Regions from separate parts of the Pseudomonas trivialis genome, predicted to be linked through region 2. Evidence: predicted binding sites of a transcription regulator. Region 2 holds the regulator's gene; each other region holds the start of a gene.
The links. Region 2 encodes FliA, which starts transcription of late flagellar genes. Its sites were predicted from a motif close to CTAAAGTTTNNNNNNNNNNNGCCGNTAA; they were not measured.

Region 1 (10,492 bases), 1.7 Mb from region 2:
AACGTATTGCGCACCCTCGCTGCGCAGATCGAAGCCGCCCTGCTGCAAGTGCCGGGCACCCTGGATGTGCGCGACGACTGGAGCACGCGACTCACGCGCTACACCGTCGAGGTTGATCAACCCGGCGCACGCCGCGCCGGCGTGGACACCCAAGCCATCGCCCAGGCCCTGCAACTGCATTTTGGCGGCCTTCAGGTTTCGTCCCTGCAGGACGGTGAAACCCGCGTGCCGCTGGTGGTGCGCGAGCCGGCGGCGGTGAGCGGCGCCGCGCCCGACCTGCGCGGCATTCTGGTGTATCCGGCCGATGGTTCTACACCCGTACCGCTGACTGCGATTGCACAGATTCGTGCGTCCAGCGAACCGTCGACCCTGGTGCGCCGCAATCAGGAGCGCGCAATCACCGTGGTCGGGCACAACCCGGGATTGACCGCCACCTCCATCGTCGAACGGCTAGCGCCACAAGTGGCCGCCCTGCGCCTGCCGCCCGGCTACCGGATTGAGTTGGGCGGCGAGATCGAAGATTCGGCGGAGGCCAACCAGGCGCTCCTGCAATACCTGCCCCACGCGCTGGTGGCCATGCTGTTGCTGTTCGTCTGGCAATTCAATTCGCTGCGCAAGGTGCTGATCGTGGTCTCGGCCATCCCGTTCGTGTTGATCGGCGTGGCGGCCGCGCTGCTGATCACCGGCTACCCGTTCGGCTTCATGGCCACGTTCGGTCTGCTGTCACTGGCGGGGATTATCGTGAACAACGCGGTGCTGCTGCTCGAACGCATCGAAGCGGAACTGCATGACGGCCTGGCGGTGCACGACGCGGTGGTGAATGCCGCCGTCAAACGCCTGCGCCCCATCGTCATGACCAAACTGATCTGCATCATCGGGCTGGTCCCGCTGATGCTGTTTGCCGGGCCGCTATGGGAAGGCATGGCGATCACCCTGATGGGCGGCCTGGCGCTTGGCACCCTGGTCACGCTGGGACTGATCCCGGTGCTTTACGTCATGCTGTTCACGCAGCGCAGGATTCCACATACAGAGGCGACAACACGATGAACGTTCTGCTCAAGGCAACGCGCGGTATCCATCAATTATCCAAAGGGGCCGTGCTGCTTGGCGCGTTGTCGATGAGTCTCGGCGCCCTCGCCTCCACCTCCCACACGGGCGCGTTCGTGCACCCGGGCCTGTTGCAGACCCAGCAGGACTTCACGCGTATTCGCGAAAAAATCGCCAACCATAACCATCCCTGGCTGGAGGGTTGGCAGAAGCTGATCGACAACAAACACGCGTCACTGACCTGGCAAGCCAACCCGGTGCCGGTGGTTTACCGTACCTCCGGCGGCCCCAACAACTACAACAAACTGTTCAACGACGCCGCGGCAGCCTATGCCCTGGCCCTGCGCTGGCAGATCTCCGGCGATGCGGCCTATGCCGACAAGGCCGTGAGTATCCTCGACCAGTGGGCATCCACCCTCACCGGCATCGAGGGCGAAAACGGCAGGTCCCTGGCGGCAGGCTTGTACGGTTACCAACTGGCCAATGCCGGGGAAATCCTGCGCGGCTACCCGAAATGGAAGGCTGAGGACTTTCACCGTTTTCAAAGCATGATGCTCAGCGTGTTCTACCCCATCAACCATGACTTCCTGGTGCATCAGGACGGCATGCTGCCGGATCACCACTGGGCCAACTGGGACCTGGCGAACATGAACTCGATCCTGGCCATCGGCGTGCTGACCGACCGCCGCGATCTCTACAACGAAGCCGTCGACTACTTCAAGCACGGGGCCGGCAATGGCGCCATCGAGCACGCGGTGTGGAAGCTCTACCCCGAGGGCCTGGGCCAGGTTCAGGAAAGCGGCCGCGACCAGGCCCACACGATGCTCGACATCGCCCTGCTCGGCAGCTTCTGCCAGATGGCCTGGAGCCAGGGCGACGATCTGTTCGGCTACCAGAACAACCGCGTGCTGCAAGGCGCCGAGTATGTGGCCAAGTACAACCTGAACCATGAAGTGCCGTTCACCACATTTATCAACAGCGCGTTCAAGCAGAAGGTGATCTCGCCCGACAAGCGTGGCGATATCCGCCCGATCTGGGAATTGCTCTATAACCACTACGTGGTACTCAAGGGCCTCAACGCGCCTTATGTGAAAGCGTTCGCGCAAAAGGTCCAACCCGAAGGCGGCGGCGGCGACTACGGCCCCGACAGCGGCGGCTACGATCAGTTGGGGTATGGGACCTTGCTGTATTCGCTGGGGGAGTATGGTTTGACCAAAGCTGAACTGGTGCCGTGAGGCACGGCTTTGTGGCAATCGAGCTTGTTGTAGGAGCAGTTTTTTCTTGGCAAACGGGCTTGTTGTGGCGAGCGGGCTTGCCCCGCGTTGGGGTGCGTAGCGCCCCCCATCAAGGAACATGCGGTGTGCCTGACACCGCGCGGAGCATGGCTTTTGGGGCCGCTGCGCAGCCCAACGCGGGGCAAGCCCGCTCGCCACAACAAGCCTGTTCACAACAAAAAACCGCGAGCCACAACAAGCTCCTTAGCCACAGCGCCGGTTTGCCGCAACTGAACAGCAGCTGAAGAACATCGCAATCGGTTTCAAACCATTTGAAAAAGCCCCCGGGTATTTGGATGATGGCCGGCCTGCAGTAGGCCACTCAGGAACATGCCGATGATGCGTCGAAATTCTTTTGTGCTCTGCCTGTGTTTGCTGGCGGCGCCGCTGTGTCACGCTGCTGACGCGCCTGAAGGCTTTGCCCAAGGGGTCAGCGGCGGTGACCAGGCCGCCGCCGTGCACCCCGCCACCCCAGCCGAGCTGAAAAACGCCCTGTGCGACCGCTTCGATGCGCGCGGCAATTGCACCGACACCACGCCGCGCGTGATCGCTCTGGACCACTCGTTCGATTTTCGCGGCTCAGTAGTAACCGACGGCAGCGCCCGGGTGACCGAGGCCGGTTGCATGGCCAATGCCTGCCCCAAGGGCGGTGGCCAGTGGGCCATCGACGGCGCCAACCATTTTTGCCAGTCCAAACCGCCGGCCACGGTGAGCTATGACAAGGCCGGCCTGCAGCGCTTGAAGGTCGGTTCTAACAAGACGCTGCTGGGCGTGGGCGCCCATGCCGGGATCCAGGGCATGGGCTTGTTCATCGGCGGCGGCGCGCGCAATGTCATCGTGCGTAACCTCACGCTCTCGGACATCAACCCCCGCGTGGTCTGGGGCGGTGATGCGCTGACCCTGGACGATACCGATGGCGTATGGATCGACCACAACACCTTCGCGCGGATCGGTCGGCAGATGATCGTGAGCGGCTGGGGCAGCGCCACTCATGTGACGATTTCCAACAACGAATTCGACGGCCGCACGCCCTATTCGGCGACCTGTGACGGTCACCACTACTGGGTGTGGCTGTTTCTCGGTCACCACGACACCCTGACGCTGGTGGGCAACTACGTGCACGACACCTCGGGGCGTGCGCCTCACGCCGGGGGAATGGGCGATGCCGAGGTGCGTGCGCAACTGGTCAACAATGTGTTCGCCCACCTGACTTACCAGGGCGCGATCATGTCGCGCACCGCCAGCGCCCATCTGCTGGTGGAAGGCAATGTCTTCGACGACGTGTCCCACCCGCTGTTCAACGATGCCCGCCAGCCCGGCACCGCCTTCGCCCTCTTCGCCTCCGCCGCCGATAACGCCTGCCAGGCAGCCATCGGCAGGCCCTGTGTGCCGAACCAGCAGCACCAGAGTGGCGACGATTATCGGCCGCAGGACGCGGCGGCACTGGAGGCGTTCAGCCCATACCGCCAGTACCTTGTGGCACCGCAGGCGCCCGAGAAGGTGCGCCTGCAGGTGCCCCGCAATGCCGGTGCGGGCCATATGAACCTGGAGAAAAGCTGATGCGACGTCTCATGCTGATCATGCTGTGCACCCTGGCAGCCCAGGCCCACGCCGCCGGTTTCGGCTTTAGCCGCAGTGACTCGCACATCGTGGTCGACACCGGCGCCAACCTGGTCTTCAGCGTGGACACGCACAATGGAGACCTGGTCTCGATGCGCTATCGCGGCAACGAACTGCAGACCACCGAACCCAAGGCTTCGCAGATTGCTTCGGGCCTTGGCAGTGCTCAGGTGGAGGCGCGCACTGTGGGCGATGTGATTGTGATCAGCGCGCGCTCGGGAGAGCTGATCCACTACTACCTGGCCGATAAAGGGCGCGCGGCGATCTACATGGCGACCTACGCGCCGACGCTGCTGCCGGTGGGCGAGTTGCGCTTTGTAGCGCGGCTGGATGTCAGCAAGCTGCCCAAGGCACAGCGTGGCACCGACTCCAACGTCGGCACGGCCATCGAAGGCAAGGACGTGTTTTTGCTGGCCGACGGGCGCACAAGTTCCAAGTTCTATTCGGCGCAACCGATGATCGATGACCCCCTGCACGGCGTCAAAGGCCCGGGGGTGGCGGTGTACATGCTGATGGGCAACCGCGAGCTGAGCGCGGGCGGCCCGTTCTTCAAGGACATCGCCACGCAGAAAACCCCCGTCACCCACGAGCTGTACAACTACATGTTCTCCAACCACACCCAGACCGAGCCCTATCGCGGCGGCCTGCACGGCGTCTACGGGCTGCTGTTCACCGACGGTGACGCACCCGGCGCGGCGTTGACCGACCTGGGGTTCGTCGACAACCGCCTGGGACTCGCAGGTTTTGTGGGCAGCGCAGAACGCGGTGCCATTACCGGCCAGGTTGGCGGCGTGGCCCATGGACTGCCGGCAGTGGTGGGCTTGAGCAATGGCAACGCCCAATACTGGGCGCGGGCCGACGGCAGCGGGCGGTTCCAGTTGACGGGGGTGCGGCCGGGGCATTACCGCATGACGCTGTATCAGGGTGAACTTGAGGTGGCGCAGAGCTGGGTGGATATCAGCGCAGGCGCTACCAGTCAGGCGAGCTTGCAGGCACATCCGCCAGCGGGTCAGGTGAAATGGCAGATCGGCACACCCGATGGCACGCCGGCCGGGTTTCTCAATGCGCGTCTGCTGCCCTCCGCCCATCCCAGTGATGCACGCATGACCCCTTGGGCGCCCGTCACCTACAGCGTTGGCACCAGCAAGCCCGACGCCTTCCCCGCCGCGCAATGGCGCGACGTCAACAGCCCTGCGCGCATCCAGTTCGTCCTGGCTGCCAATGAGCTGCGCGCTTACCGCCTGCGCCTGTTCATCTCACTGGCCCAGGCTGGCGGGCGGCCGACGGTGAGCGTGAATCAGCAGTGGACGGCGCCGGTGCTGCCGGCCTCCAACCAGCCCCACAGCCGTGGCATCACCCGTGGGACGTATCGAGGCAACAACACCGTGTTCGACATCAATGTGCCGTCCACGGCCTTGCATGCAGGAGTAAATTCACTGGAGATTGGCGTTGCTTCGGGCAAGACGGGCCAGGGTTTTCTGAGCCCGGGCTTTGTGTTCGACAGTGTGCAGTGGGTGCAGGACTGATCCTTCGTGAATACCGAAACAATTGGACATCTAATTATTATTGACTAACTGCAACACCCAACAGCCAAAACTATATTTCGAACAAACTTAAAGTTCCGAACAAGAGTGTCGATATTAATTCCACGGGTGAAAGCGCCCACACCTGAGGAGTTGACATGTTTTTGCGAAAGCTAAATCTCGCACCGCGATCTGCTGTTTGTTTCGGTTTTTTCTGCCTGATCATTATTGCGATGGGATTGCTCGCACTCAGGCAAGCCGGACTGCTTAGAACGGCAGAGAAATATGTCGAAACCAACATATTACCCAGCGTACAACTATTGGGCCAACTGGACCGGGAGTTTGTCGCCATCCGATCCAACAACGCACGGGTGCGCAACCCGATCGAGCCCCAGGAGCGCCGGACCAAAGCGGTGAGCGATATCCAGCAATCGCGGCAGTTGGTCGATCAATACGCGCAGTCCTTGAAAAACTTTATCGTCACACCGCAAGGCCAGGAAGCGTTTGCGCAGTTGCGGGAGATACAAACCGACTATTTTAAAATCCAGGACAATTACCTTGCCTTAGTTGGCGCACAACAATTGGAAGGCGCAGTCGCCGTATCAAACGGGCCCATGAAAGAATCCGCGGACAAAGTCGAAACCGCGTTGAAAAAACTCATCAGCATTAACCAGGACAAAGCAAAAAAAGCCGGACAGGAGGCCGATGACGTTTATGAGCAAACACTGATGATCGTCGGCGTGTTCCTGCTCCTGTCGATAACCGCCTCTTTACTGTTGGCCTGGCTTTACACCCGCAGTCTCACAGTGCCGATCAATCAATCGCTGCTGATGGCCCAACGCATTGCCGCCAATGACTTGAGCCAGCGCATCGAGGTGGACGGCTCCGATGAAGCGGCGCAGCTGTCAAAAGCCATTGCCACCATGCAATCGAATCTGCGTGATGCACTGGCGCTGATCGGCGACTCCTCCACGCAACTGGCGGCCACCGCCGAAGAAATGCACGCAGTGACCGAGGGCGCGTCGCGCACTATCCAGCGGCAGAACCATGAAATCGAAATGGCCGCCACCGCCGTCACCGAAATGACTGCAGCCGTGGAAGAAGTCGCAGGCAACGCGTCCACCACCTCCGAACTGACCGCGCAATCCAGCTCGGCCGCCATCGCGGGGCGCAATCAGGTGAACGACACCGTCGCGGCCATCAACCTGATGGTCGCCAACGTGCAGTCCACCTCCGGTGAAGTGCAAGTGCTGGCGACCATGGCCAACGACATCAGCAAGGTGCTGGACGTGATCCGGGCGATTGCCGAGCAAACCAACTTGCTGGCCTTGAACGCCGCCATTGAAGCCGCGCGCGCCGGTGAAGCCGGTCGTGGCTTCGCGGTGGTGGCCGATGAAGTGAGAGCCCTGGCCCATCGCACGCAGAAATCCACCCAGGAAATCGAGCAGATGGTCAGCTCGATCCAGACGGGCACGGGCAATGCGGTGTCGTCGATGAACCAGACCAGCGCTCAAGCCAGCCAGACCCTGGACATGGCCAATGGCGCCGGAAAAGTGCTGGGCGACATCACCGACTCCCTGAGCCAGATCAACGAGCGCAACCTGATGATTGCCACCGCCGCCGAGGAACAGGCCCAGGTCGCGCGCGAAGTGGATCGCAACCTGGTGAGTATCCGCGACCTGTCCAGCGAGGCCTCCGAAGGCTCGAACCAGACGGCGATTGCCACGGCCGAGCTGACCAAGCTGGCGACCGACCTCAATCAACTGACCCGCCAGTTCAAGCTTTAGGCCGGGTCGCCAGCCGGTTGCAGCCGTACAACAGCATGCCCAACAGCAGCAGCGCGCCGCCCCGCAACCAGGTGTCGAGGCTCTGCTGGCTGAGCAGAAGCAGGCACGACACAATCGCCAGCACCGGCACCCAGGTGGGCACGCGAAAATGGTCGACGTCGAGGGTGTCACGGCGCAGTACCAGCACCGCAAGGTTAGTGCTCAGAAACACAAAGAGCAGCAACAGCACCACCGTCTGCGCCAAGGCCGCCAGCGTGCCGGTCAACGTCAATGCAATGGCCACCAGGCTGCTGGCGATGATTGCCACCCAGGGCGTACGCCGCTTGGGCAGCACCCGCGACAGTGGCTCGGGCAGCAGGCCCAGGCGGGCCATGCCGTAGGTCAGGCGGCTGGCCATGATCATGGTCAACAACGCGCCGTTGGCCACCGCCACCAGGGCAATGAACGCAAACAGCCTGGGCGGGATGTTCAAGCCTGAGGCGCGCACCACTTCCAGCAACGGTGCCGAGGTCGCCATCAGTCTGTCCATCGGCAGCACGGTGGACGCGGCGACACCTACCGCCATGTAAACAATGCCCGCCGTCACCAGCGCGCCGAACAGCGCGCGCGGGTACACCTTGCGCACGTCACGGATTTCTTCGGCGAGGTTGGCCGATGTCTCAAAGCCAACGAACGAGTAGAACGCCAGCAGCGCCGCGCCAAGCACGGCAAGCATCGGGTTGATGCCGGGCTTGAATTCGAACGCGCGGCCCAGGTTGGCTTCGCCCGCCTGGAAACACCAGGCGGCCGCGACCACCACCAGCAACAGCCCGGACAGTTCAATCGCCGTCATTAGCATGTTGGCGCCCAGCGACTCCTTGATTCCGCGCGCATTGAGCAGCGCAATCACCACCAGAAAGATCAGCGCAGCCAGATGAGGCGAGATATCGATGAACGCTGCCAGGTAGTCGCCGGCAAACGCCAGCGAAAGCCCGGCGGCGCTGGTCACCGCTGCGGCGAGCATGCTGAAGCCCACCAGAAAGGAAATCAGCGGCGACTTGAAGGCCTTCTCGGCGAACACCGACGCGGCGCCCGCGTGCGGGTACTTGGTCACCAGCTCCGCGTAGGAGCCGGCAGTGAGCATGGCAAAAAACAGCGCCACCAGCAGCGGCACCCAGATTGCCCCGCCCACCTCGCCGGCAATGGTGCCGGCCAGCGCATACACGCCAGCGCCGAGCACGTCACCGAGGATGAACAGAAACAGCATCGGGCCGGTAATGGCCCGGCGCAGGGACGGTTTGGAGCTACTGGAGGATTGGGTCATGGGCGGCTCTGGCGGCAGGTGATGAAGGCATCCTTGGTGGAGGACTGTTGCCCAGTTGAAGTTCCATCAGGATGGCGAAGCTGTGGCCAAATGAGGCTCGCTCGTGCAGTTCGTCGCCTCACCTCGCGCACCGACCACATTACGACTACTGTATGGATGAACAGTAAAAAAGCACCTCACTTAAGGACAAGTATCATGACCGACGATCTGAAGCAGTCAGGCTCCAGCACCACATCGCAGACCACTGTCTCACTGGAACAGGCCAAGGCCGGCAGGGTGCTGGAGTTCACCTGGGCCCCCAACGCCAACACCACCACCACCATCCTCTCGGCAGACTGTGTCGACTATCGGGTCGACACCTCCCAGGGCAGCCCGACGGGCAACAGCCACTCCATTGCGCGGCTTACCTACGTGCAGGGCAAGGGCGGCGGCCAGATCGGCACGCTGTACCTCGAAGAACTGCGCACGGGCGTGCGCGCCAACACCCAGATCGGGCTGATGGTCGGTCGCAAATGGGTGTTTGACTCCGATGCCGACACCGCCGGCAGCATCGGCACCTATGTGGTCGAGCAATTTGATGACATGCGCGCCAGCGTCAATTACGTGGGCGCCTTCGCGCGCGTCTTCGCCGACCCCAGGATGGTGACCTACCACGCCGGTGGCCACGTGCACACCAATACCTCGATCACCGGCAGCCGCCCCCTGACCATGGCCGATTCAGGCAAATCGATTCTGGTCATCAGCAACACCGACGTCACCCTGACGATAGGTGAGGAAGTGACCGAAGGATTCAAGGTGACGCTGATCCAGGCCGCCGCCGGCAAGATCAACCTCGCCGCCGCGGGTGACCATACGCTGTACAGCAACGCCGGCAGCCGCATGAACACGCTCAATCCACTGGACGAGCTGGAGATCAGCTCCTTTCCCGCAGGCCCGGTGTTTCTGGCCTTTCGGGTCAGGCCTGCGGCGTAACGGTCGGGGGCGCCCTCGCAACTCTGCGCGGGCGCTCCCGCTGTTCAGCTCCCGGTATTGATGCCGGCCTCGCCATCAAGCTCTACCGACTTGACTCCGGGTATGCCACGCAACCTTTGTTCAAGTTGGCCGGGATCATCTGACTTCGACGCCCTGACGGCAAAGCCGCCAAGATTGTCATACGTGAAAAGGATCTTTGCGCCGGCTTTATTGATTTCACGCTGGACCAGCGTGCGCTTCAGGTGGGTATTGCAATCACACAATACGATAAACGTTGACTGCACGTGTGACGAAGGCGTCTTGATTTCCGTCGCTCCAGCGTTGAGCGACGAGACGGACAACACGCCTGCGATCAAGAATAAAAGCCGATACTTCATAGCCGTAGCACTCCATTTTAAATACTGTTCGGCCCCTCGGAAAAAGCCAGGCGGGACGCGATCTATAGTTTGAACCGCATGACCCTCTGATTAAGCTCAATCGCCAGGCGCGAGAGTTCATGGCTCGCCGAGTTGGTCTGAAGAGCACCTGCCGATGTCAGCAGTGACAAATCACGGATGTTAACCAGGTTGCGGTCAACCTCTCGCGACACCTGGGCCTGTTCTTCGGCGGCGCTGGCAATCACCAGGTTTCGTTCGCAGATTTCGTCAACGCTGCGGGTAATTTCCTCCAATGCTTGCCCCGCACTGCGGGCCACACCCAGCGTGGCCTGGGCGCGGACACTGCTGTTTTGCATTGACGCGACCGCCTGGCTGCTGCCCTGCTGTATGCCGCTGACCATTACCTCGATTTCCTGAGTGGACTGTTGCGTGCGATGAGCCAGCGCCCTCACCTCGTCGGCAACGACGGCAAAACCTCGACCCGCTTCACCGGCTCGAGCAGCCTCGATGGCCGCGTTGAGGGCCAGCAGGTTGGTTTGCTCGGCAATGGCGCGAATCACCTCCAGCACCTTGCCAATGTCGCGCGTCT
Region 2 (10,492 bases):
GGGTGCGCAAGAAGTTGTCCCAGGACCTGGGCTTCCTGATGCCCACCGTGCACATCCGTGACAACCTCGACTTGGCGCCCAGCGCCTACCGTCTGACCCTGATGGGCGTGATTCTCGCCGAAGCCGAGATCTACCCGGACCGGGAGCTCGCGATCAACCCGGGCCAGGTGTTCGGCAGCCTCAACGGCATCACCGCCAAAGATCCGGCTTTTGGTCTGGACGCGGTGTGGATCGAAGTCAGCCAGCGCAGCCAGGCGCAATCGCTCGGTTACACCGTGGTGGACGCCAGCACCGTAGTTGCTACCCACCTCAACCAGATCCTCTACAAGCACTCCCACGAGCTGATCGGTCACGAGGAAGTCCAGCAATTGATGGGTTTGCTGGCCAAGGCCTCGCCAAAACTCGCCGAAGAGCTGGTGCCGGGCGTGCTCTCGTTGTCGCAGTTGCTCAAGGTGCTGCAGGCGCTGTTGGCCGAACAGGTGCCGGTACGCGACATTCGCAGCATTGCCGAGGCTATCGCCAACAATGCCGCCAAGAGTCAAGATACCGCCGCGCTGGTGGCTTCGGTGCGGGTCGGATTGTCCCGCGCAATCGTGCAAAGCATTGTAGGGCTTGACTCCGAGCTGCCTGTTATCACCTTGGAGCCAAGGTTGGAACAGATTTTGCTCAATAGTATTCAGAAGGCAGGATTAGGCCAGGAAGAGGGCGTTCTGCTGGAGCCAAGCATGGCTGAAAAACTGCAGCGTTCGTTGATCGACGCCGCACAGCGCCAGGAAATGCAGGGCCAGCCGGTGATTCTGCTGGTGGCAGGCCCGGTCCGAGCGATGTTGTCGCGGTTTGGACGCCTGGCAGTACCGAATTTGCACGTATTGGCTTACCAGGAAATTCCTGACAATAAGCAAGTGACTATCGTCGCGACAGTAGGGCCCAACGGCTGAGGTAGTGGGTTATGCAAGTGAAGCGTTTTTTCGCCGCCGATATGCGTCAGGCCATGAAACTGGTGCGTGATGAGCTGGGCGCCGATGCTGCCATTATCGGCAACCGCCGCATCGCCGGCGGTGTGGAGCTGACGGCTGCCCTGGATTACACCCCCCAGGCCCTGGCGCCACGCGTGCCGAACATGGAACTCGAAGACGAGCTGCGCAAGACCGCCTCGCGCATTGTGTCGGCCCAGGCCGAGCTCAGCATGCGCGGCGACAGCGACACCACCACCAATCGCCAGCTGTTCGCCGGCCTGCCGTTGACCGCTGCCGAGCCGCTGGTGGAGCCGACTTTCGTCGAGCCGCCGCGTCCTGCCGCACCGGCCCCGGCTGCCGCCGTCGACCAGCGCGTGTTCGATTCGATGCGCTTTGAACTCAACGGCCTGCGCGAACTGCTCGAAGTACAACTGGGCTCGCTGGCCTGGAACCAGTTGCAAGGCAGCAAGCCGCAACAGGCCAACCTGTGGCGTCGCCTGCAACGCATCGGCCTGTCTGGCCCGCTGTCGCGCGACCTGCTGGCGCTGACCGGCAACATCGAGGAGCCCCGTCAGGCCTGGCGCATGCTGCTGGCGCACTTGGCGCGAATGATCGCCACCCCGGAAATCGAACCCCTCGAAGAGGGCGGTGTGATCGCCATGGTCGGCCCTGCCGGCATGGGCAAGACCACCACCCTGGCCAAGCTGGCCGCCCGTTACGTGCTCAAGTACGGCGCCAACAACATCGCGCTGGTGAGCATGGACAGCTACCGCATTGGCGCCCAGGAACAGCTCAAGACCCTCGGCCGCATTCTCAATGTGCCGGTGACCCACGTCGACCCGGGCCAGTCCCTGGCCAACGCCCTCGACCCGCTGCTGCGCAAGCGCGTGGTGCTGATCGACACCGCCGGCCTGCAAGCCAGCGATCCGGCGTTGCGCATGCAGCTGGAAAGCCTGGCCGGCCGTGGGATCAAATCGAAAAATTACCTGGTGCTTGCAACCACCAGCCAGAAACAGGTTCTTACCGCTGCGTATCACAGTTACAAGCGCTGCGGTCTGGCCGGCTGCATCCTCACCAAGCTCGACGAAACCGCGAGCCTGGGCGAGGTGCTGAGCCTGGCAATCAGCCATGAATTACCGGTCGCCTACCTGACCGACGGCCCGCGGATCCCGGATGATCTGCATCTGCCGCGTCGTCATCAGTTGGTCAGCCGTGCCGTGAGTGTGCAAATGCAAGACGAGCCTAGCGAGGAAGCGATGGCTGATATGTTCGCCGACCTTTACCACAACCCGGCAAAACGGGTCGGTTGAGGCAGGATGAACACCGTGAAATGTACCTACATCGATGGTCTGCAAGCGATTCAAGCGGCCAAGCCATGTAGCCTGCGTCTAAGCAAGACAAGGTAAAGAAATAAAATGGGCAGCATGCATCCCGTACAGGTGATCGCGGTGACCGGCGGCAAAGGTGGCGTCGGGAAAACTAACGTGTCAGTGAATTTGTCCCTGGCCCTGGCAGAGCTTGGCCGTCGCGTCATGCTGCTGGACGCTGACCTGGGCCTGGCGAACGTGGACGTTCTGCTGGGGCTGACCCCCAAACATACCCTCGCCGATGTGATCGAAGGGCGCTGTGAGCTGCGCGATGTGCTGCTGCAGGGGCCCGGCGGGATCCGCATCGTGCCGGCTGCCTCCGGCACCCAGAGCATGGTGCACCTGAGCCCGGCGCAGCATGCCGGCCTGATCCAGGCGTTCAGCGATATCGGCGACAACCTCGACGTATTGGTGATCGACACCGCCGCCGGCATCGGCGAGTCCGTGGTCAGCTTTGTGCGCGCCGCGCAGGAAGTGCTGCTGGTGGTGTGCGACGAGCCCACTTCGATCACCGACGCCTACGCCCTGATCAAACTGCTTAACCGTGACTACGGCATGAACCGCTTCCGCGTGCTGGCCAACATGGCCCAGAGCCCGCAGGAAGGGCGCAACCTGTTCGCCAAACTGACCAAGGTCACGGATCGTTTTCTCGATGTCGCCCTGCAATACGTCGGCGCAGTTCCCTACGACGAATGCGTGCGCAAGGCTGTGCAAAAACAGCGTGCGGTCTACGAAGCATTCCCTCGTTCCAAGTGCGCGCTGGCATTCAAGGCGATTGCCCAGAAGGTCGATACCTGGCCGCTGCCCGCCAACCCGCGCGGGCATCTGGAGTTCTTCGTCGAACGATTGGTGCATCAGACAAGCGCGGGTCCTGTGCTATGACATCCAGCGGCTACAACCTCTATAAAAAATCGGCACGCGACAGCCAGGGCGAACTGATCGAGCGCTATGCGCCGCTGGTCAAGCGCATCGCCTATCACTTGCTGGCACGCCTGCCGGCCAGTGTGCAGGTCGAAGACCTGATCCAGGTCGGCATGATCGGCTTGCTTGAAGTGTCGACCAAGTACGATGCGAGCAAGGGCGCCAGTTTCGAGACGTATGCGGGTATTCGCATACGTGGCGCGATGCTCGATGAAGTGCGTAAAGGGGATTGGGCGCCGCGTTCGGTGCACCGCAATACGCGGATGGTCAGTGACGCAATTCGCTCAATTGAAGCAAAAACCGGTCGCGACGCTAAAGATCATGAAGTTGCGGCCGAACTCCAATTGAGTCTCGATGATTATTACGGGATTTTGAACGATACCTTGGGCAGCCGCCTGTTCAGTTTCGACGACCTGTTGCAGGACGGCGAACACGAAGGGCTGCATGAGGATGGCGCGAGTGCGCATATGGAGCCGTCACGCGACCTGGAAGATGAACGTTTCCAGGGTGCACTGGCGGACGCCATTGCCAACTTGCCGGAGCGTGAGCGCCTGGTCCTGGCGCTGTACTACGACGAAGAGCTGAACCTCAAGGAAATCGGTGAGGTCCTGGGGGTCAGCGAATCGCGTGTCAGCCAGTTGCATAGCCAGTGCGCAGCCCGTTTGCGGGGGCGTTTGGGAGAGTGGCGCGCGCGCTGACAGGCAGTGTGGGGACACTGCAGACGATACCGCGAGGGTCACGACCTTCGCGGGTTCGACCCGTGGTGGACCCGGCAGTCCTTTTTGTGTAACGCCTGTTGATTGAAATGGCGCGTCCAGGTGCTGGGCGCGTTTAAGACTGCTTGGAGGTCGAATTGGACAAGAACATGAAAATCCTCATCGTTGATGACTTCTCAACGATGCGGCGGATCATAAAAAACCTGTTGCGTGACCTTGGGTTCACAAACACGGTCGAGGCGGATGACGGCATTACGGCGATTCCGATCCTCAACAGCGGCAGCATCGACTTTCTGGTAACCGACTGGAACATGCCGGGCATGACCGGCATCGACTTGTTGCGCCACGTGCGTGCTGACGAAAAGCTGCGCAGCCTGCCTGTACTGATGGTGACCGCCGAAGCCAAGCGTGAACAGATTATCGAAGCCGCCCAGGCCGGGGTAAACGGTTACGTAGTCAAGCCATTCACGGCATTGGCGCTAAAAGAGAAGATCGAAAAAATCTTCGAACGCATCCACGGCTAATGCCATCGCGGGGGAGCTATGGAGCAGAAAGAAACAACATTGGGCGATTTTGAGTCGACCCTGAAAAAACATGCTCACCAGTTGGTCGACAGCCTTGAAAAAGGCCATTTCGGCGACGCGGTGCAGTTGATCCATGAGCTTAACCAGACCCGTGACCGCGGCCTGTACCAGGAAGTGGGCAAGCTCACGCGCGAGCTGCACAGTGCGATCGTCAATTTCCAGATTGACCCGCACATGCCCCAGGCCGAAGAAATTTCGCAGATCACCGATGCCACCGAACGCCTGTCCTATGTGGTCAAGCTGACCGAGGCGGCGGCCAACCGCACCATGGACCTGGTGGAAAACGCCACGCCTCTGGTCAATGGCATGGCCACCGAGGCCCATGCGCTCAGCCACGACTGGGGGCGCTTCATGCGTCGCGAAGTGGGTGCTGAGGAGTTTCGTGAACTGGCCCGCCGGGTCGACGGTTTTCTGTCGCGCAGCGAACAGGAAAACCGCACGGTGGCGAGCAACCTCAACGATATTCTGCTGGCCCAGGATTACCAGGACCTCACCGGTCAGGTGATCAAGCGCGTGACCCAACTGGTTACCGAAGTGGAAAGCAACCTGCTCAAACTGGTGCTCATGGCCGGGCAGGTCGATCGTTTTGCCGGCATCGAACATGACCGCGCGGCGATCCTCTCGGAAAAAGATCCACAAAAACATCTCGCCAAGGGTGAAGGTCCTCAGATTCATGCCGATAAACGTGAAGACGTTGTGTCAGGTCAGGATGATGTCGATGACCTGTTATCCAGTTTAGGCTTCTAAGGAGCACCCACATGAGCTTCGGCGCCGATGAAGAAATCCTTCAGGATTTCCTTGTAGAGGCCGGCGAAATTTTAGAGCAACTGTCCGAACAACTGGTCGAGCTGGAAAGCCGACCGGATGATGCGAACCTGCTCAATGCAATTTTTCGCGGTTTTCACACTGTAAAAGGGGGCGCCGGCTTCCTCCAGCTCCATGAGCTGGTGGAGTGCTGCCACATCGCCGAGAACGTGTTCGACATCCTGCGCAAGGGTGAACGGCAGGTCGACTCGGAGTTGATGGACGTGATTCTCGAAGCACTGGATGCGGTCAACGGCATGTTCAGCGAAGTGCGCGAACGTGCCCCGATCACCGCCGCCACCCCGGAACTGCTGGCCGCCCTGGCGCGTCTGGCAGAGCCGGCTGCCGAGGCCCCCGCCGTAGCTGCGCCTGCACCGGTGGCCGAGCCTGAGCCCGAGCCGGATGTTACCGACAGCGAGTTCGAACAGTTGCTCGATTCGCTCAACGCCGTGAAGGCCGAGGCCGAAGCACCGCAAGCGCCACAGCCACCGGCTGCTGCACCTGCCGCGCCGACCAGCGAAGACATCACCGACGCCGAATTCGAATCCCTGCTCGACCAGTTGCATGGCAAGGGTCAGTTCGCTGCCGACGCCGTGGCACCGGTCGCCGCGCCGCCCGCAGTTGCAGCGAGCGCCAGCACCGATATCACCGACGACGAATTCGAAGCCTTGCTCGATCAACTGCACGGCAAGGGCACCTTTGCTGTCGATGCCTTGCCGGAAGTCGCCGCGACGGCGCCTGCCGCTGCCGCGCCAGCCGCCCCTGCTGCCGGCGCAGCACCGGCCGGTGACGGGTTGATCAGCGATCACGAATTCGAAGCCTTGCTCGACGAACTGCACGGCAAGGGCAAGTTCACCGAAGTGGCCCCGGCCGCAGCGGCGACTGCTGCGCCTGTGGCCGCCAAACCGGCACCTGCACCCGCAGCCGCTCCAGCCGCTCCAGCCGCCAAGCCCGCACCGGCACCTGCCGCAGCACCTGCACGCGCCCCGGCTGCCGCCGTGGCCGAAAAGCCAGTCACCACCGAAGCCGAGACCACCGTACGGGTAGACACCGCGCGCCTGGACGACATCATGAACATGGTGGGCGAACTGGTGCTGGTGCGTAACCGCCTGGTGCGCCTGGGCCTGAGCAGTGGCGATGAAGCCATGCAAAAGGCCGTGTCGAACCTCGACGTGGTCACCGCCGACCTGCAGACCGCGGTGATGAAAACGCGCATGCAGCCGATCAAGAAAGTCTTCGGCCGCTTCCCGCGCCTGGTTCGCGACCTGGCACGCCAGCTCAAGAAAGAAATCAACCTGGAACTGGTGGGCGAAGAAACCGACCTCGACAAGAACCTCGTCGAGGCCCTGGCCGACCCGTTGGTCCACTTGGTGCGCAACGCCGTCGACCACGGCGTCGAAACCCCTGAAGAACGTGAAGCGGCGGGCAAGTCGCGCAACGGCAAGGTGATTCTGGCGGCCGAGCAGGAAGGCGACCATATTCTGCTGTCGATCACCGATGACGGCAAAGGCATGGACCCGGCGATTCTGCGCAATATCGCGGTCAAGCGCGGGGTGATGGACAAGGACGCCGCCGACCGCCTGACCGACACCGAGTGCTACAACCTGATCTTTGCCCCGGGCTTCTCGACCAAGACCGAGATCTCCGACGTGTCGGGCCGTGGCGTCGGCATGGACGTGGTGAAGACCAAGATCAGCCAGCTCAACGGCTCGATCAACATCTACTCGACCAAGGGCCAGGGCTCCAAGATCGTCATCAAGGTGCCGCTGACCCTGGCGATCATGCCGACCCTGATGGTGATGCTGGGCAACCAGGCGTTTGCCTTCCCGCTGGTCAACGTCAACGAGATCTTCCACCTCGACCTGTCGCGCACCAACGTGGTCGACGGCCAGGAAGTGGTGATCGTGCGCGACAAGGCCCTGCCGCTGTTCTACCTCAAGCGTTGGCTGGTGGCATCGGCCAAGCATGAAGAACAACGCGAAGGCCACGTGGTGATCCTGTCCGTGGGCACCCAGCGCATCGGCTTTGTGGTCGATCAGTTGGTTGGCCAGGAAGAGGTGGTGATCAAGCCATTGGGCAAAATGCTGCAGGGGACCCCGGGCATGTCGGGCGCGACCATCACCGGTGACGGTCGGATCGCGTTGATTCTCGATGTCCCGAGCATGCTCAAGCGTTACGCCGCACGGCGTATTTGATTTTGGTGGGGCTCAGGCGGTAACGCCCGCCCCACCTAACGGAGTGTTTATGGTAGTCAAGGTCCTGGTGGTGGACGATTCGGGTTTCTTCCGCCGCCGCGTCTCGGAAATTCTTTCCGCCGATCCAAGCATCCAGGTGGTCGGCACGGCCACCAACGGCAAAGAGGCGATTGACCAGGCAATTGCGTTGAAGCCGGACGTGATCACCATGGACTACGAGATGCCGATGATGGACGGCATCACGGCCGTGCGCCATATCATGCAACGCTGCCCCACCGCGGTATTGATGTTCTCCTCGCTCACCCACGAAGGCGCCCGAGTGACCCTCGACGCGCTGGACGCCGGCGCGGTGGATTTTTTGCCGAAGAATTTCGAAGACATCTCGCGCAACCCCGAGAAGGTCAAACAGATGCTGTGCGAGAAGGTGCACAGCATTGCGCGCAGTAACCGTCGCAGTCTGTCCAGCGCACCTGCGCCGACACATGCGCCGACAGCCGCGCCAGTTGCCCCAGCGGGTTCCTCGTTCAACCGCCCGGCACCTGCGCCGACGGCCCGGCCTGCCTCCGCCGCGCCGGTTCGTAACACTGCGCCCGCCGCACATGCACATGCACATTCACCGGCGCCCAAGCGCAAGGCCTACAAGCTGGTCGCCATCGGCACCTCCACAGGTGGCCCGGTGGCCCTGCAACGGGTGTTGACCCAACTGCCGGCCAACTTCCCGGCGCCCATCGTACTGATCCAGCACATGCCCGCCGCGTTCACCAAGGCGTTCGCCGAGCGCCTGGACAAGCTGTGCCGCATCAGCGTCAAGGAAGCCGAGGATGGCGACATCCTGCGTCCTGGCCTGGCGCTGCTGGCACCGGGTGGCAAGCAGATGATGGTGGACGGGCGTGGCGCGATCAAGATCCTGCCGGGCGATGAGCGCCTCAACTACAAGCCGTGCGTGGACATCACCTTCGGCTCCGCCGCCAAGTCCTACGGCGACAAGGTTCTGGCGGTAGTGCTCACCGGCATGGGCGCCGACGGCCGTGAAGGCGCGCGCCTGCTCAAGCAGGGCGGCAGCGCCATCTGGGCCCAGGACGAAGCCAGCTGCGTGATCTATGGCATGCCCATGGCCATCGTCAAGGCCGACCTCGCCGACGCCGTCTACAGCCTGGACGACATCGGCCGGCATCTGGTGGAGGCCTGTCTCTGATGGATGTGTTGAGCCTGATCGGCATCACGCTGGCCTTTGTCGCGATCATTGGCGGCAACTACCTGGAGGGCGGCCACCTCGGCGCCCTGGCCAACGGCCCGGCGGCGTTGATCGTGATCGGCGGCACCGTGGGCGCGGCATTGCTGCAGGCGCCCTTGAGTTCGTTCAAGCGCGCCATGCAGATTCTGGTGTGGATCATTTTTCCGCCGCGCGTGGACCTGGCCGGCGGCGTCGACCGCGTGGTCAACTGGAGCCTCACCGCGCGCAAGGAAGGCCTGCTGGGCCTGGAAGGCGTGGCCGATGCCGAGCCCGACAGCTACGCACGCAAAGGCCTGCAACTGCTGGTTGACGGCGCCGAGCCGGAGGCGATCCGCAGCATCCTGGAAGTGGATTTCTACACCCAGGAAAGCCGCGATATCAACGCCGCCAAAGTCTTTGAAAGCATGGGCGGCTACGCGCCGACCATCGGCATCATCGGTGCGGTGATGGGCCTGATCCACGTGATGGGCAACCTCGCCGATCCGTCGCAACTGGGCAGCGGGATTGCCGTGGCGTTCGTCGCCACCATTTATGGTGTGGCCAGTGCCAACCTGGTGCTGCTGCCGGTGGCGAGCAAACTCAAGTCGATTGCCCTGCGCCAGTCCCGTTATCGCGAAATGTTGCTCGAAGGCATCCTGTCGATTGCCGAGGGCGAGAACCCGCGTTCCATCGAATTGAAGCTCCAGGGCTTCATGGATTGATGGGGGAGTTGCCAGTGAGCCGTCGTCGCCGCGAGCCTGAAGAACACGTCAATCATGAACGCTGGCTGGTGTCCTACGCGGACTTCATCACCTTGCTGTTCGCGTTTTTCGTGGTGATGTATTCGATCTCGTCGGTCAACGAAGGCAAGTACAAAATCATTTCCCAGGCGCTGGTGGGCGTGTTCAACGACACGGACCGTGCGCTCAAGCCGATTCCCATTGGTGACGAGCGGCCCAAGACCGTGACCCCGGCCAAGCCGCTGGTCAACGACAGCGACGAGACTGCTGCGGGCATAGGCGGCACCAGCGATCCGCTGAAAAGCATCGCGGATGATATCAGCGCAGCGTTCGGCGACCTGATCAGCTCCAACCAGATGACCGTGCGTGGTAATGAGTTGTGGGTGGAGATCGAACTCAACTCCAGCCTGTTGTTCGCCAGTGCCGATGCCATACCCAGCGATCAGGCGTTCAGCATCATCGACAAGGTGGCGGCGATCCTCAAGCCGTTTGACAACCCGATACACGTGGAAGGCTTCACCGACAACCTGCCGATCAACACCGCGCAGTACCCAACCAACTGGGAGCTGTCGTCGGCGCGTGCGGCGAGCATCGTGCGCATGCTCGCCATGCAGGGTGTGAACCCCGGGCGCCTGGCGTCGGTGGGTTATGGCGAGTTCCAGCCGGTGGCCAACAATGCCACGGTGCAGGGCCGCGCGCGCAACCGTCGCGTGGTGCTGGTGGTATCACGCAACCTGGATGTACGCCGCAGCCTTACGGGCACCGGCACTGCAAATGCAACACCGGATGCCGCGTTGAAGCGCGCTGGCACACAAACTGCACCGCCAGCGGTTAAGCCGCCGGTTCGACAGGGCTCCGTCAATTCCCCGTCGCCGGCTCACTAATTTTATGCACTGTCTCGGTCGCGCCATTGCCTGCCGGGAGGAACCAACCGAATGAGAGTCTGGGCAGTTGCCAATCAAAAGGGTGGAGTCGGCAAGACCACCACCTCCATCG
Region 3 (10,492 bases), 130 kb from region 2:
GGGCTGTTTGTCGGTTCCGGGCATGCCATCGCGGCCGCCGGGCCGGCGGTGTTGCTGGCGTACCTGGCCTCCGGGTTGCTGGTGGTGCTGGTGATGCGCATGCTCGGCGAAATGGCGGTGGCGCGGCCTGACACGGGCTCGTTCTCCACCTATGCCGACCAGGCCATCGGCCCCTGGGCCGGGTTCACCATCGGCTGGTTGTACTGGTGGTTCTGGGTGCTGGTGATCCCGATTGAAGCGCTGGCCGCCGGGCATGTGCTCAACCAGTGGTTCCCGCAGGTGGACGCCTGGCTGTTCGCACTGCTGTCGATCATCCTGCTGGTGATCACCAACCTGTTCAGTGTGGCCAAGTACGGCGAGTTCGAATTCTGGTTCGCCATGGCCAAGGTAATCGCCATCGTCGGCTTTATCGGCCTGGGCTTCAGCGTGCTGATGGGCTGGATTCCGGACCGCGAAGCCAGCGGCCTGAGCCGCTTGATGCAGGAACACGGCGGTTTTGCGCCCAATGGCCTGTCGGCGGTGGTGGGTGCGTTTATCACCATCATGTTCAGCTTTATCGGCACGGAAGCGGTGACCATCGCCGCCGCCGAATCGAGCAATCCGGCGCAGAACATCGCCAAGGCCACGCGCTCGGTGATCTGGCGCATTGGCGTGTTCTATCTGCTGTCGATCTCCATCGTGATTTCGGTGGTGCCGTGGAACGATCCGCTGCTGGCCTCCGTGGGCTCTTATCAGCGTGCGCTGGAACTGATGAACATCCCCAACGCCAAATTCATGGTCGACCTGGTGGTGCTGATCGCCGTGGCCAGTTGCATGAACTCCTCGATCTACATCTCTTCTCGGATGCTGTTTTCCCTCGGCAAACGCGGTGATGCGCCGCGCGCGCTCAAAGCTACCTCGGCGGCGGGCGTGCCCCGGGCGGCGGTGATCGCGAGCACCATCATCGGTGCGGGCATCACGCTGCTGAGCTATTTCATGCCGGCCGGGCTGTTCCAGTTTCTGCTGGCCAGCTCCGGCGCCATCGCGCTGCTGGTGTATCTGGTGATCGCGGTTTCGCAATTGCGCATGCGCCGTTTGCTGCTGCGGCAGAACGTTGAGCTGACCTTTCGCATGTGGCTGTTTCCCTGGCTCACCTACCTGGTGATTGTGTTCATCTGCCTGGCGCTGGGGGTGATGATGGTGACGCCGGACCACCGCCTGGAAGTGTCGTCGACGATTGGCCTGGCGCTGGTGATTTCGTTTATCGGCCTGATCACCGCGCGCCAGCACGGGCCGGCGGTCAAGCCGGTAGCGCTGGAGCAGTCCTGATCAGCCGCTGGGGAGTGACTGCCATGGCACCTGATGCGCCGGCCTGCCAGACCATCGGCTTTTTACTGCTGGACCAGTTCACCTTGATTTCCCTGTCCTGCGCAGTCGAGCCGTTGCGCATGGCCAATCAACTGGCCGGCGAGGAGCTGTATCGCTGGCAGACCCTGAGCCTCAACGGCCAGCCGGTGTGGGCCAGCGATGGCGTAGCGGTCACGCCGGATGCGTCCACTCGCGACTCGCTCAGCCTCGACGCGGTGGTGGTGTGCGGCGGCATCGGCATTCAACAGGCCGTGACCGCCGAGCATATCGCCTGGCTGCGCAACCAGGCGCGTTTGCATTGCCGGCGATTGGGCGCGGTGTGCACCGGCAGTTGGGCGCTGGCTTTGGCGGGGCTGCTCGACGGCTTCCAGTGCAGCGTGCACTGGGAACTGATGGCCTCGATGCAGGAAGCCTTTGCCCGCGTCACGGTGAGCACCAGCGTGTTCACCCTTGATGGCAACCGTTTCACCAGCTCCGGCGGCACCGCGCCGCTGGACATGATGCTGCACCTGATCAGTCGCGATCATGGTCATGAACTCTCGGCGGCGATCTCGCAGATGTTCGTGTACGAGCGTATTCGTAATGAACGCGACCAGCAGCGCGTGCCCCTCAAACACCTGCTCGGTACGCAGCAGCCGAAGTTGCAGGAGGTGGTCGCGCTGATGGAAGCCAACCTGGAAGAGCCCATCGAACTGGACGACCTGGCGGCCTACGTGCAGGTCTCGCGGCGTCAGTTGGAGCGCATGTTCCAGCGTTATCTGTTTTGCACGCCGTCGCGGTACTACCTCAAACTGCGCCTGACCCGCGCGCGGCAACTGCTGATGCAGACATCCCTGTCGATTGTCGAACTGGGCGTGATCTGCGGCTTCGTGTCGACGCCGCATTTTTCCAAGTGCTACCGCGATTTTTTCGGCGTCGCCCCCAGCGACGAACGCGCCGACATGCGCCTGCACCCGCCACTCGCCTCACCGCCCCCGCTGCACGCCCCCGCGCCGGCAACCCCCAGAAGCACCCTGGAACAAGCCCGAGACGAACCGACCTTCGCCAGCGTGCGCATTCAACGGCGCTGAATTACCGAATTGGAATCTGTGTGGCGAGCGGGCAAGCCCTAATGCCGTTCAGTTAAGCGCAGATTCCCTGTGGCGAGCAGGCTTGTCCTGCGTTGGGCTGCTCAGCAGCCCCAAAACCAGGCGCTCAGCCGTATCAGGTACACCGCGTTTTGCTGGATTGGGGGAGCTTCGCCCCCCAACGCGGGGCAAGCCCGCTCGCCACATAAGCCCACAAATTTTCCTTAACTGAACGGCATTGGGGCAAGCCCCAATGCCGTTCAGTTAAGCCAGCCTGATGTTCAAAGCAAAGAGCGGTGTGACTTTTTCGGTGTACATATCCGTTTCTGCGGTAACGGCCGCTGGCGGTTCCGCCCTTACGGCGGGTCACTTTGGAAAAGCCCCAAAGTAACCAAAGGGCTCTTGCCCCAACACTCGGCACCTCGCCTAGGCTCGGTGTGCCCGAACGCAGGCTTTGGAGCGTGGGCCGCCGCGATGGGCCATCCATGGCCCAGCGCGGCTAACCCGGCGTCCTGCCGGGTTACCCACGCTCCAAAGCCTGCGTTCGGCCAGCGTGTTTGACGGGGCGCCTAAGATCAAGATCAAGAGCGCGGCGGCCTGAGAGCCGACCGAAATGGTTTGCCGAACGCTGTACAAAATGTGGGAGCTGGCTTGCCTGCGAAGGCGGTAGTCCAGCAAATATTGAGGCTAATTGACCCAGAGCTTTCGCAGGCAAGTCGCAGCGCCGCTCCCACAGGGGGTTTACGCTTAACTGAACGGCATTGGGGCTTGCCCCGCGTCGGGGCGCGAAGCGCCCCCAAATCAAAGAAAACGCCGTGCACCTGACACTGCGAGGCGCCTGGTTTTGGGGCTGCTGCGCAGCCCAACGCGGGGCAAGCCCGCTCGCCACAAGACACCGTCCACCCAGTCAACCCCAATCAAATGTGGGAGCTGTCGAGCCCCAGCGAGGCTGCGATGGGATCGCCTCGGTGTACCTGCCAGACCGAGCCGCCTGCATCGCAGCCTCGCTGAAGCTCGACAGCTCCCACAGGAGATCGGCTGCGTTCATGGGTTTATGGCAGGCGCATGCCCATCTCGAAAGCCCGCGTTTCAAAGCCGAACTCTGTGTACAGGCGGGCGGCTCGGGCGTTGAATGGCCACACCGTCAATCGCAGGTCCTGAGCATTCTGTTCGATAGCCCACTGTTTGACGCGCTGCACCAGGCTACGCCCAATCCCTCGGCCCCAGAACGACTCGGCCACACACACCGAACCGATCCGCACCACATTCATCGGTTGCATCAGCGGCCCGGCGCTTGCCGATACGCTCGCGGTGATGAACGCCACAGGCTTTTCACCGGCTTCGGCAATGAACACCACATGCCCCGGCTTTTCGAAAAGGCCCGACCAGTGCGGTAAATCGCGGGAAAAGTGCTGGGTGGGCGGTGCATAAATATCCGGCCGCGCGGTGTGGTGCACGTCGTTAAGCAACTGGCCCAGCTCGCACATGCTCATCGCGTCATCCACGCTTGCGCGTCGGCAGGTAATAGCTTCGTCCATGATGGGTAATACCTCGTTCAGTCTAAAGCCATCACCGTACACGCGTCCTGCTCTGCACCGCCAGATCCAGCGCTTTCTGCATGTCCAGCCGCGCCGAGCGCCCTATATCCTTATCTGTGCGTTGGTAGTTGCGCTCCGACGGCAGGATGGGGGCGGTCAGGTCTTGGGCGTCGCTGCGTTCAAAGTCGTTTTTCTCGCCGATGGCCATTGAGCTGCGGCGCAGCAGCATGCGCAGTTGCTCGGGTTGCAGTTGCGGGTTGATCGACAGCATCGCCGCCAGCAGCCCTGCAACCATCGGCGTGGCATAGGAGGTGCCGCAATGCACCGCGCCCTCCTGGCCAACATCGCGGGTGGAGGCGTGGGTGCAGGCGGCGGCGGTGATGTCTACGCGCATGTCCACATTCGAGGAGCTGCGCGTCACCGCATACGCCGGGTCATCAACCGCCAGCCCGCTGCGCTCGCCACGCTGATGCCCGCCCACCACCAGCAATTGCTCGGTGATAAACGAGGAGGGCAGGCGATAGTCATCCGTGCCGGAGAACGCCGAGCCATTGCCGGCGGAGTTCACCACGATCACATCGGGATGCTCCTTGCGCAGCCAGAGGAAAAACTCCTCGAGCAATTCTTCATAGCCGCTCATGGCGATGCCCGAGCGCAGCAGGGAATCGACGTCGTCCCCGTTGACGTCCTTGGCGCCGACGCGATGGATGCCCCAGCTCCAGTTGAGCACGCGCACGCCGTCTTCCACCAGGTTGACCGATGCGGCGATATTGGCCGTGATGCCCGCATCGGAGTCACGGTCGACGATCACCTCGAAGCCGCCGCTGGCCTTGTCCAGCCCGCGCAGCAAACCACTGTTGCCACCGTCATCCCAGCGTGCGGCGAGAATGCCCGCGACCGTGGTGCCATGGCCGTCCGGCGCGCTCGTGTCACGCGCATACACGCACGTGCGCCTGGTCGCGCAGGCTCCGAGGTAATCGGCAAAGTCGGCGGTGTCGAAATCCACCCCGCGCTCGATCACCCCCACGCGCACCGGTTGCGGCAGGATCGGCGAATGCCGGCCCGGCAGGCGGCTCTGGTAATAAGTCACAGCGTCGAGAAAGCGATTGGCCGCCCACTCGTCGGAGTCCGCCGCCGGTTTGTCGGGCTTCTCACGCGGCGCAGCGGCCTCGGCCTCTTCGGCGGCGGATTCTTCGACCACCACCGCATCGACGCTGGTCTCGCTGCCCAGACGCAACACCAGCGCGTCGCGCTGCACCAGGTCCCTGGCGGGCAGGCGCAGTTGGAACAGGTTCAGCGGCGCGATGCTGCCGACCACCGTCGCCCCATACTTGCGGGCCAGGCGCTCGGCTTCCTGGCGGCCATCGTGGTCTTCCTCGATCAGCACACTGACCAGGTCGACGTAGGTGGTCAACCCGTCCATGTTCTTCGCCACTTCGCTGGGCTTTGCCGCCACCACATGGCTGTTGCGCAGGCTCAGCCAGGCAGCGTTGCTGGCGCGGGCACCGTCCTCAAGCCACACGGGGCCGCTTTGATAGTGGCTGCTGTCCAGATGTACACGAAGGATATTGCCGTCACGCTGCAGCGCGCTTGCCGGCAGGGCCGTGGCGCCCAGTTTGAGTGTCGGCATGGCGTCACTCAGGCCGCGTGCGGTCAGGCACCAGGCTTGCTGACGGTTTTCCAGCAGGTCGCCGCAACGCTGCAGATTTTGCAGGCGCAACGGTTCCTGGGCGGCGGCGACCGTGCTGGCCGCCAGGGAGAGGAGGGAGGCGAGGGCTGCGGTTTTCAGAGGCATGAGCCAGGTTCTTTGCCGGAGAGGGTATTTCTCCGACTCCAACGGGGCGGGCTTCGTTCAGCGTGCGCCGAGCTCAGCCCCGCAGCCTGTGGGTTACAACTGGAACTTGCTCACTTCATGCTGAAGGCTGGTGGCCAGGTTCTTCAGGCCGCCGCTGGTCTTGAGCAACTCCTGCACCGACACATTGTTCATTTCCGCCATTTGCGCCGAGCGCTCAACGTTGCGCGCAACGTCCTGGCTGGCCATGGTCTGCTCACGCAAGGCGAAGGAGATCTGATCGACCACCTGCAGCACTTTCTCCGAGCTTTCACGAATTTCAACGATGGCCGCACCGGCGGTACCCGCCGTTTCCACGCCCTGGCTCACTTCGAGCACGCCACCGCGCATGCTTTCGACGGTTTCGCGCACGCCGGCCTGGATTTTCTCGATCATGATCGCGATTTCCTTGGTCGATTTACCGGTGTTCTGCGCCAGCAGGCGCACCTCATCGGCTACCACGGCAAACCCGCGCCCTTGCTCGCCGGCCCGGGCCGCTTCGATGGCGGCGTTGAGCGCCAGCAGGTTGGTCTGGTCGGCAATGCCCTGAATCACGCTGATGATCGAGGAAATCTGTTCGGAGTGCTGGCCCAGCCCCGCCACCTGGGTGGAGGAGTGCTGCACGGTCCTGGCAATGCCGTTCATGCTCGACAGCGTATTTTCGATGACGCGCGCGCCGTCCTTGGATTGCTCGCCCGAACGGCTGGCAAGCTGGTGCGCCTCGTCGGCGTTTTCCGAGACGTGATGGATGCTCACGGTCAACTCTTCAATGGTGGCGGCCATCATCGAGGCCGATGTCGACTGCTCCTGAATCGCACCGGACAGTTGCTCCGACGCGCCGGAAATCTGCTGCACCGACAACACCAGTTGGTTGGCCGCTTCGCTGATCTGTTGAATCATTTCCCGCAGGCGTTTCTGCATGCGGTCGAAGGCTTTGGGCAACTCGTCATGGCTGCTGGTGTCGATCACCGTATCCAGCTTGCCGTTGGCAATTGCGGTAGCGGCATCAATCGCCAGTTGCAGGCGCCGAGTGGTGCTGCGGCCCAGGGAGGTGGCGAGGATCAACGACAACACAGCCGACAGAATGCCGCCCACGATCAGGATCGTCAGCGCCATGTGCTTGGCATCGATCATTTCCTGGCTTCTTTGCGCCAGCAGGGCGGTTTCGGTGGCGGTGATTTCAGCCAGGGTCGCACGCATGCTGTCCATCTTGGCCTTGTCTGCGCCGGCGGTGATGCGCGCGTCCAGTTCGTCATCGGGCAGTTTGCTTGCGGTGAGGCTTCTGCGCAGGGCGATGATCGGGTCGATGTCTTCGGCCAGCCAGCGTTTTTGCGTCTCGCCCAGGGTGGCCAGGCGTTGTTGCTGCGCCGCGTTATCCGCCGTCAGGCGTTTGAGCAGCTCCAACTTCTCTAAAAAGCGTTTTTCGCCGGCTACCAAAGGTTCCAGAAAGTTGTCTTTGGACGCGATGACGAAACCGCGCATACCGGTTTCGATATTAATCAACTGTTCCAGTGCCAATTGTGCGGCGCTTAATACTTCATAAGTGTGCACGTTACTATTTGTAGCATCTTCTACTGTTTCGAAGCCTTTATAGGCGCTCCCCACCAATAAACCGATCAGTACAACGACTGCGGTAAAACTTGCATAAAGTTTTTGCGAGATGCTTAGTTTGCTGAACATGATGTTCGGTCCTGAAACGTGCCTATCCATGGCATGTATATTGGGATTGTTGTGTGTTTCGGGCAGGGATTAAGGGCTCCGCAATTAACTATCGGCCGTGTTTTTGTCAACTTTAGAAGCGGCCTGTAAATGATGCGATAGTTCACTGCTTTTTTGCTTTTTTGCTTTTTACGTTTTTCCATTAACCCATAGGCAGCCTCTCGCCGCAGCGGGAGAGGCGCCTGAAATCAGCGGACTAACGAGCAATCATCCCGGCAGCCTGTTCGGTCGCTTCAGTGGTACGCGTTGCCAGCTTGCGCACCTCATCGGCCACCACTGCGAAACCACGTCCGGCCTCGCCGGCACGCGCCGCCTCAATCGCGGCATTGAGTGCCAGCAGGTTGGTCTGGCTGGCGATGCTCTGAATCGTCCCGACAATCTGCGACAACTGCGCAATGTTGGTTTCCAGCGTGCGCTGGTGCTCGACCTCCGCCGCGCGCAATGCTTGCTGCTCATGCTGCAAGTGCACATCCACCAGCGCGCCCACCACCCGCAGTGGCGCACCCTGCGGGTCGCGGCGCGTCTGGTCGCGCGCGCGGAACCAGCGGTATTCGCCAGTTTTCATCTTCAACCGGTATTCGATATCAAACGGCGTGTGTCCTGACTTGTCATTGAGGTGCGCGCCAAACGCATTCAGGCTGCGCTCCTTGTCATCCGGGTGCAGCCGGGAGGCCCAACTGTCCAGCACATCGGGAAACTCCTGCACCGTTTCAAAACCCAGCAGGCGTCGAAACTGAGGCGACCACCAGAAGGGGTTCTTTGGGTTCACCGGGTCGCCGGCAATCACTTCCATGTCCCACAAACCGTCGGAAAGCATCTCCCGGGCCAGTTCGAAGCGGGTGATGATCACGTCGTGTTCCTGATCGCGCTGCAACTGATCATGAATATCGCGCAACGCACCGGCTACACGGATCGGCGTGCCGCGCTCATCGCGCAGCGTTTCACCCTGGGCGTGAAACCAGCGGTAGGAACCGTCCTTCATCGCCAACCGATTGTTCACGTTGTACGGTGTGTTTCCCGACTTGTCGTTCAGATGTCGCGCAAAGGCGTCGAGCGTCGCCTGCTTGTCCTGCGGATGCAGGCGATCGGCCCAACTGGCCAACACGTTTGGAAAATCACGCTCGTCAGAAAAACCGAGCAGGCTGCGAAATTGCGGCGACCACCAGAAACGGTTCTTCGGATTGATCGGGTCGCCCGCCACCACCTCCATGTCCCAGAGGCCCTCGCTGGAGGCGCGGTTGACCAGGTCGAAGCGGATTTCGGAGGCCTGGGCGGAGGCGGCGGACTCGCGCAGCAACTCACGGGCAGCCTCGAGTTCGTCTTCGAGCTGGGTAATGCGTAATTGCGATTCACGGCTGGATGATTCAAGCACGGCCAGCGCATCAAGCACCGCTGGGGCGGTTCTGCGGCGGTCGATATGGGGCTGCTGGCCGCTTTTGATCGCCGCTGTCAGTTGGTGCAGGGCGCGACGGTCACGGTGTAGAAAGGCAAAGATGGACATAGCGTAAAGGCTCAATAAGTGATGCGGGCCTCATCCATGGCACCTTGCCATCTATGTCGACAGGTTGTTGAGAAACTGTACATTTATTTTGGTTTTGCATCGGTGTTTGACGCGTTGACTTGCTATTGGCGGGTACAGCCCCATAACTACCTGCATATCCATTCAGCGTGAGGGCAGACCATGACCAACCACACCGAAACCGCCATCCTCGCCGGCGGCTGCTTCTGGGGCATGCAGGACCTGCTGCGACGCTATCCCGGCGTGCTGCAAACACGCGTCGGTTACACCGGCGGCGATGTGCCCAATGCCACCTATCGCAACCATGGCGACCATGCGGAAGCGATCGAGATCGTGTTTGATCCGGCGGTGATCACGTATCGGCAGATTCTGGAGTTCTTCTTCCAGATCCACGACCCCAGCACGCCCAACCGCCAGGGCAACGACCTGGGCCCAAGCTACCGTTCGGCGATTTACTACCTGAGCGAAGCGCAACGGGACGTGGCCGAAGACACCGTGGCTGATGTTGATGCATCGAAGTTATGGCCCGGGCCGGTGGTGACCGAGATTGAACCGGCGGGGGAGTTTTGGGAGGCGGAGCCGGAGCACCAGGATTACCTGGAGCGGATTCCTGATGGGTACACGTGTCACTTTGTACGGGCGGGCTGGAAGTTGCCAAAGCGCGCCTGACCCGATACCAATCAGTATTGTGGCGAGCGGGCTAGCCCCGCGTTGGGGTGCGAAGCGCCCCCAATATCGTTCAGTCAAGCCAACGCAATACTCAAAGCGCCAAGATCAAATGTGAGGGCGTGCTTACCCGCGAAAGCGGTGGGTCAGTGAAGATCAATGGTTGCTGGCACGACGCCTTCGCAGGCAAGTCGTTATTCACGTTCGCCCCATTTATGGGATATCGCTTTGCGCCCTTCGCTATAACCTTATAAGCAACTGCCAATTAGACTTGAGCACGTGCAGTCCATGCCGTGATCGAGGATAACAACGTGCAAGAGATATTCAGCATCAACTGGCTGCTTTGGCTGTCAACCATGGCCCCGCTGACCCTGAGTGCAGGGCCTGGCAACTTGATGGTTGCGACCTCGGGCGCGCAAAGCGGCGTACGTCGTTCGGTGCGGTTTATCGTCGGCCTGGACATTACCTATTTCCTGCTGGCGGTGCTGGTGGGGCTGGGGCTTTACCACACGCTGATGAACAGCCCGCGGCTGGTGTGGGTCCTGCAAGTGCTCGGCAGTTTCTACATTCTGTGGCTGGGTGTGCGCCTGCTGCGTCGTCCGCTGAAAGCGCCCGGCGACAAAGCCATACACCTGCAGTTTCGAGACGGCATCGTCGTGCAGTTGGGCAATGTGCAGGGCATCGTGATGCTGCTGGTGATGTTTTCCACCTTCATGCCCACCGGAGAAACCAGCAGCAGCGCAGTACTGATCTTGAGCGCTGCGCTGATTTCGCTGAATTTCTTCTCCCATGTCGTCTGGGTATC

Region 1: VRB54_RS09480 (methyl-accepting chemotaxis protein) is a predicted target of FliA. The motif match lies at 5,555-5,582, and genes of this name have one in related genera.
Region 3: VRB54_RS15895 (methyl-accepting chemotaxis protein) is a predicted target of FliA. The motif match lies at 7,552-7,579, and genes of this name have one in related genera.

The regions. Positions count from the first base shown of each region.
Region 1 covers NZ_CP142151.1:2,106,230-2,116,721, reverse strand. The annotation lists gene VRB54_RS09500 (efflux RND transporter permease subunit) at 1-1,047, shown strand, start outside; gene VRB54_RS09495 (alginate lyase family protein) at 1,044-2,282, shown strand; gene VRB54_RS09490 (pectate lyase) at 2,658-3,881, shown strand; gene VRB54_RS09485 (rhamnogalacturonan lyase B N-terminal domain-containing protein) at 3,881-5,467, shown strand; gene VRB54_RS09480 (methyl-accepting chemotaxis protein) at 5,623-7,251, shown strand; gene VRB54_RS09475 (APC family permease) at 7,241-8,554, opposite strand; gene VRB54_RS09470 (hypothetical protein) at 8,750-9,526, shown strand; gene VRB54_RS09465 (hypothetical protein) at 9,571-9,903, opposite strand; gene VRB54_RS24520 (methyl-accepting chemotaxis protein) at 9,966-10,492, opposite strand, start outside.
Region 2 covers NZ_CP142151.1:3,771,370-3,781,861, reverse strand. The annotation lists gene flhA (flagellar biosynthesis protein FlhA) at 1-938, shown strand, start outside; gene flhF (flagellar biosynthesis protein FlhF) at 950-2,266, shown strand; gene fleN (flagellar synthesis regulator FleN) at 2,372-3,205, shown strand; gene fliA (RNA polymerase sigma factor FliA) at 3,202-3,942, shown strand; gene VRB54_RS16455 (chemotaxis response regulator CheY) at 4,110-4,484, shown strand; gene VRB54_RS16450 (protein phosphatase CheZ) at 4,503-5,291, shown strand; gene VRB54_RS16445 (chemotaxis protein CheA) at 5,303-7,543, shown strand; gene VRB54_RS16440 (chemotaxis response regulator protein-glutamate methylesterase) at 7,593-8,738, shown strand; gene VRB54_RS16435 (flagellar motor protein) at 8,738-9,478, shown strand; gene motD (flagellar motor protein MotD) at 9,493-10,380, shown strand; gene VRB54_RS16425 (ParA family protein) at 10,432-10,492, shown strand, end outside.
Region 3 covers NZ_CP142151.1:3,639,291-3,649,782, reverse strand. The annotation lists gene VRB54_RS15915 (amino acid permease) at 1-1,308, shown strand, start outside; gene VRB54_RS15910 (GlxA family transcriptional regulator) at 1,332-2,417, shown strand; gene VRB54_RS15905 (GNAT family N-acetyltransferase) at 3,467-3,952, opposite strand; gene VRB54_RS15900 (S8/S53 family peptidase) at 3,984-5,747, opposite strand; gene VRB54_RS15895 (methyl-accepting chemotaxis protein) at 5,841-7,463, opposite strand; partial or broken gene VRB54_RS24660 (methyl-accepting chemotaxis protein) at 7,708-7,929, opposite strand; partial or broken gene VRB54_RS24655 (PAS domain-containing protein) at 7,993-8,712, opposite strand; gene msrA (peptide-methionine (S)-S-oxide reductase MsrA) at 9,184-9,690, shown strand; gene VRB54_RS15880 (LysE family translocator) at 9,999-10,492, shown strand, end outside.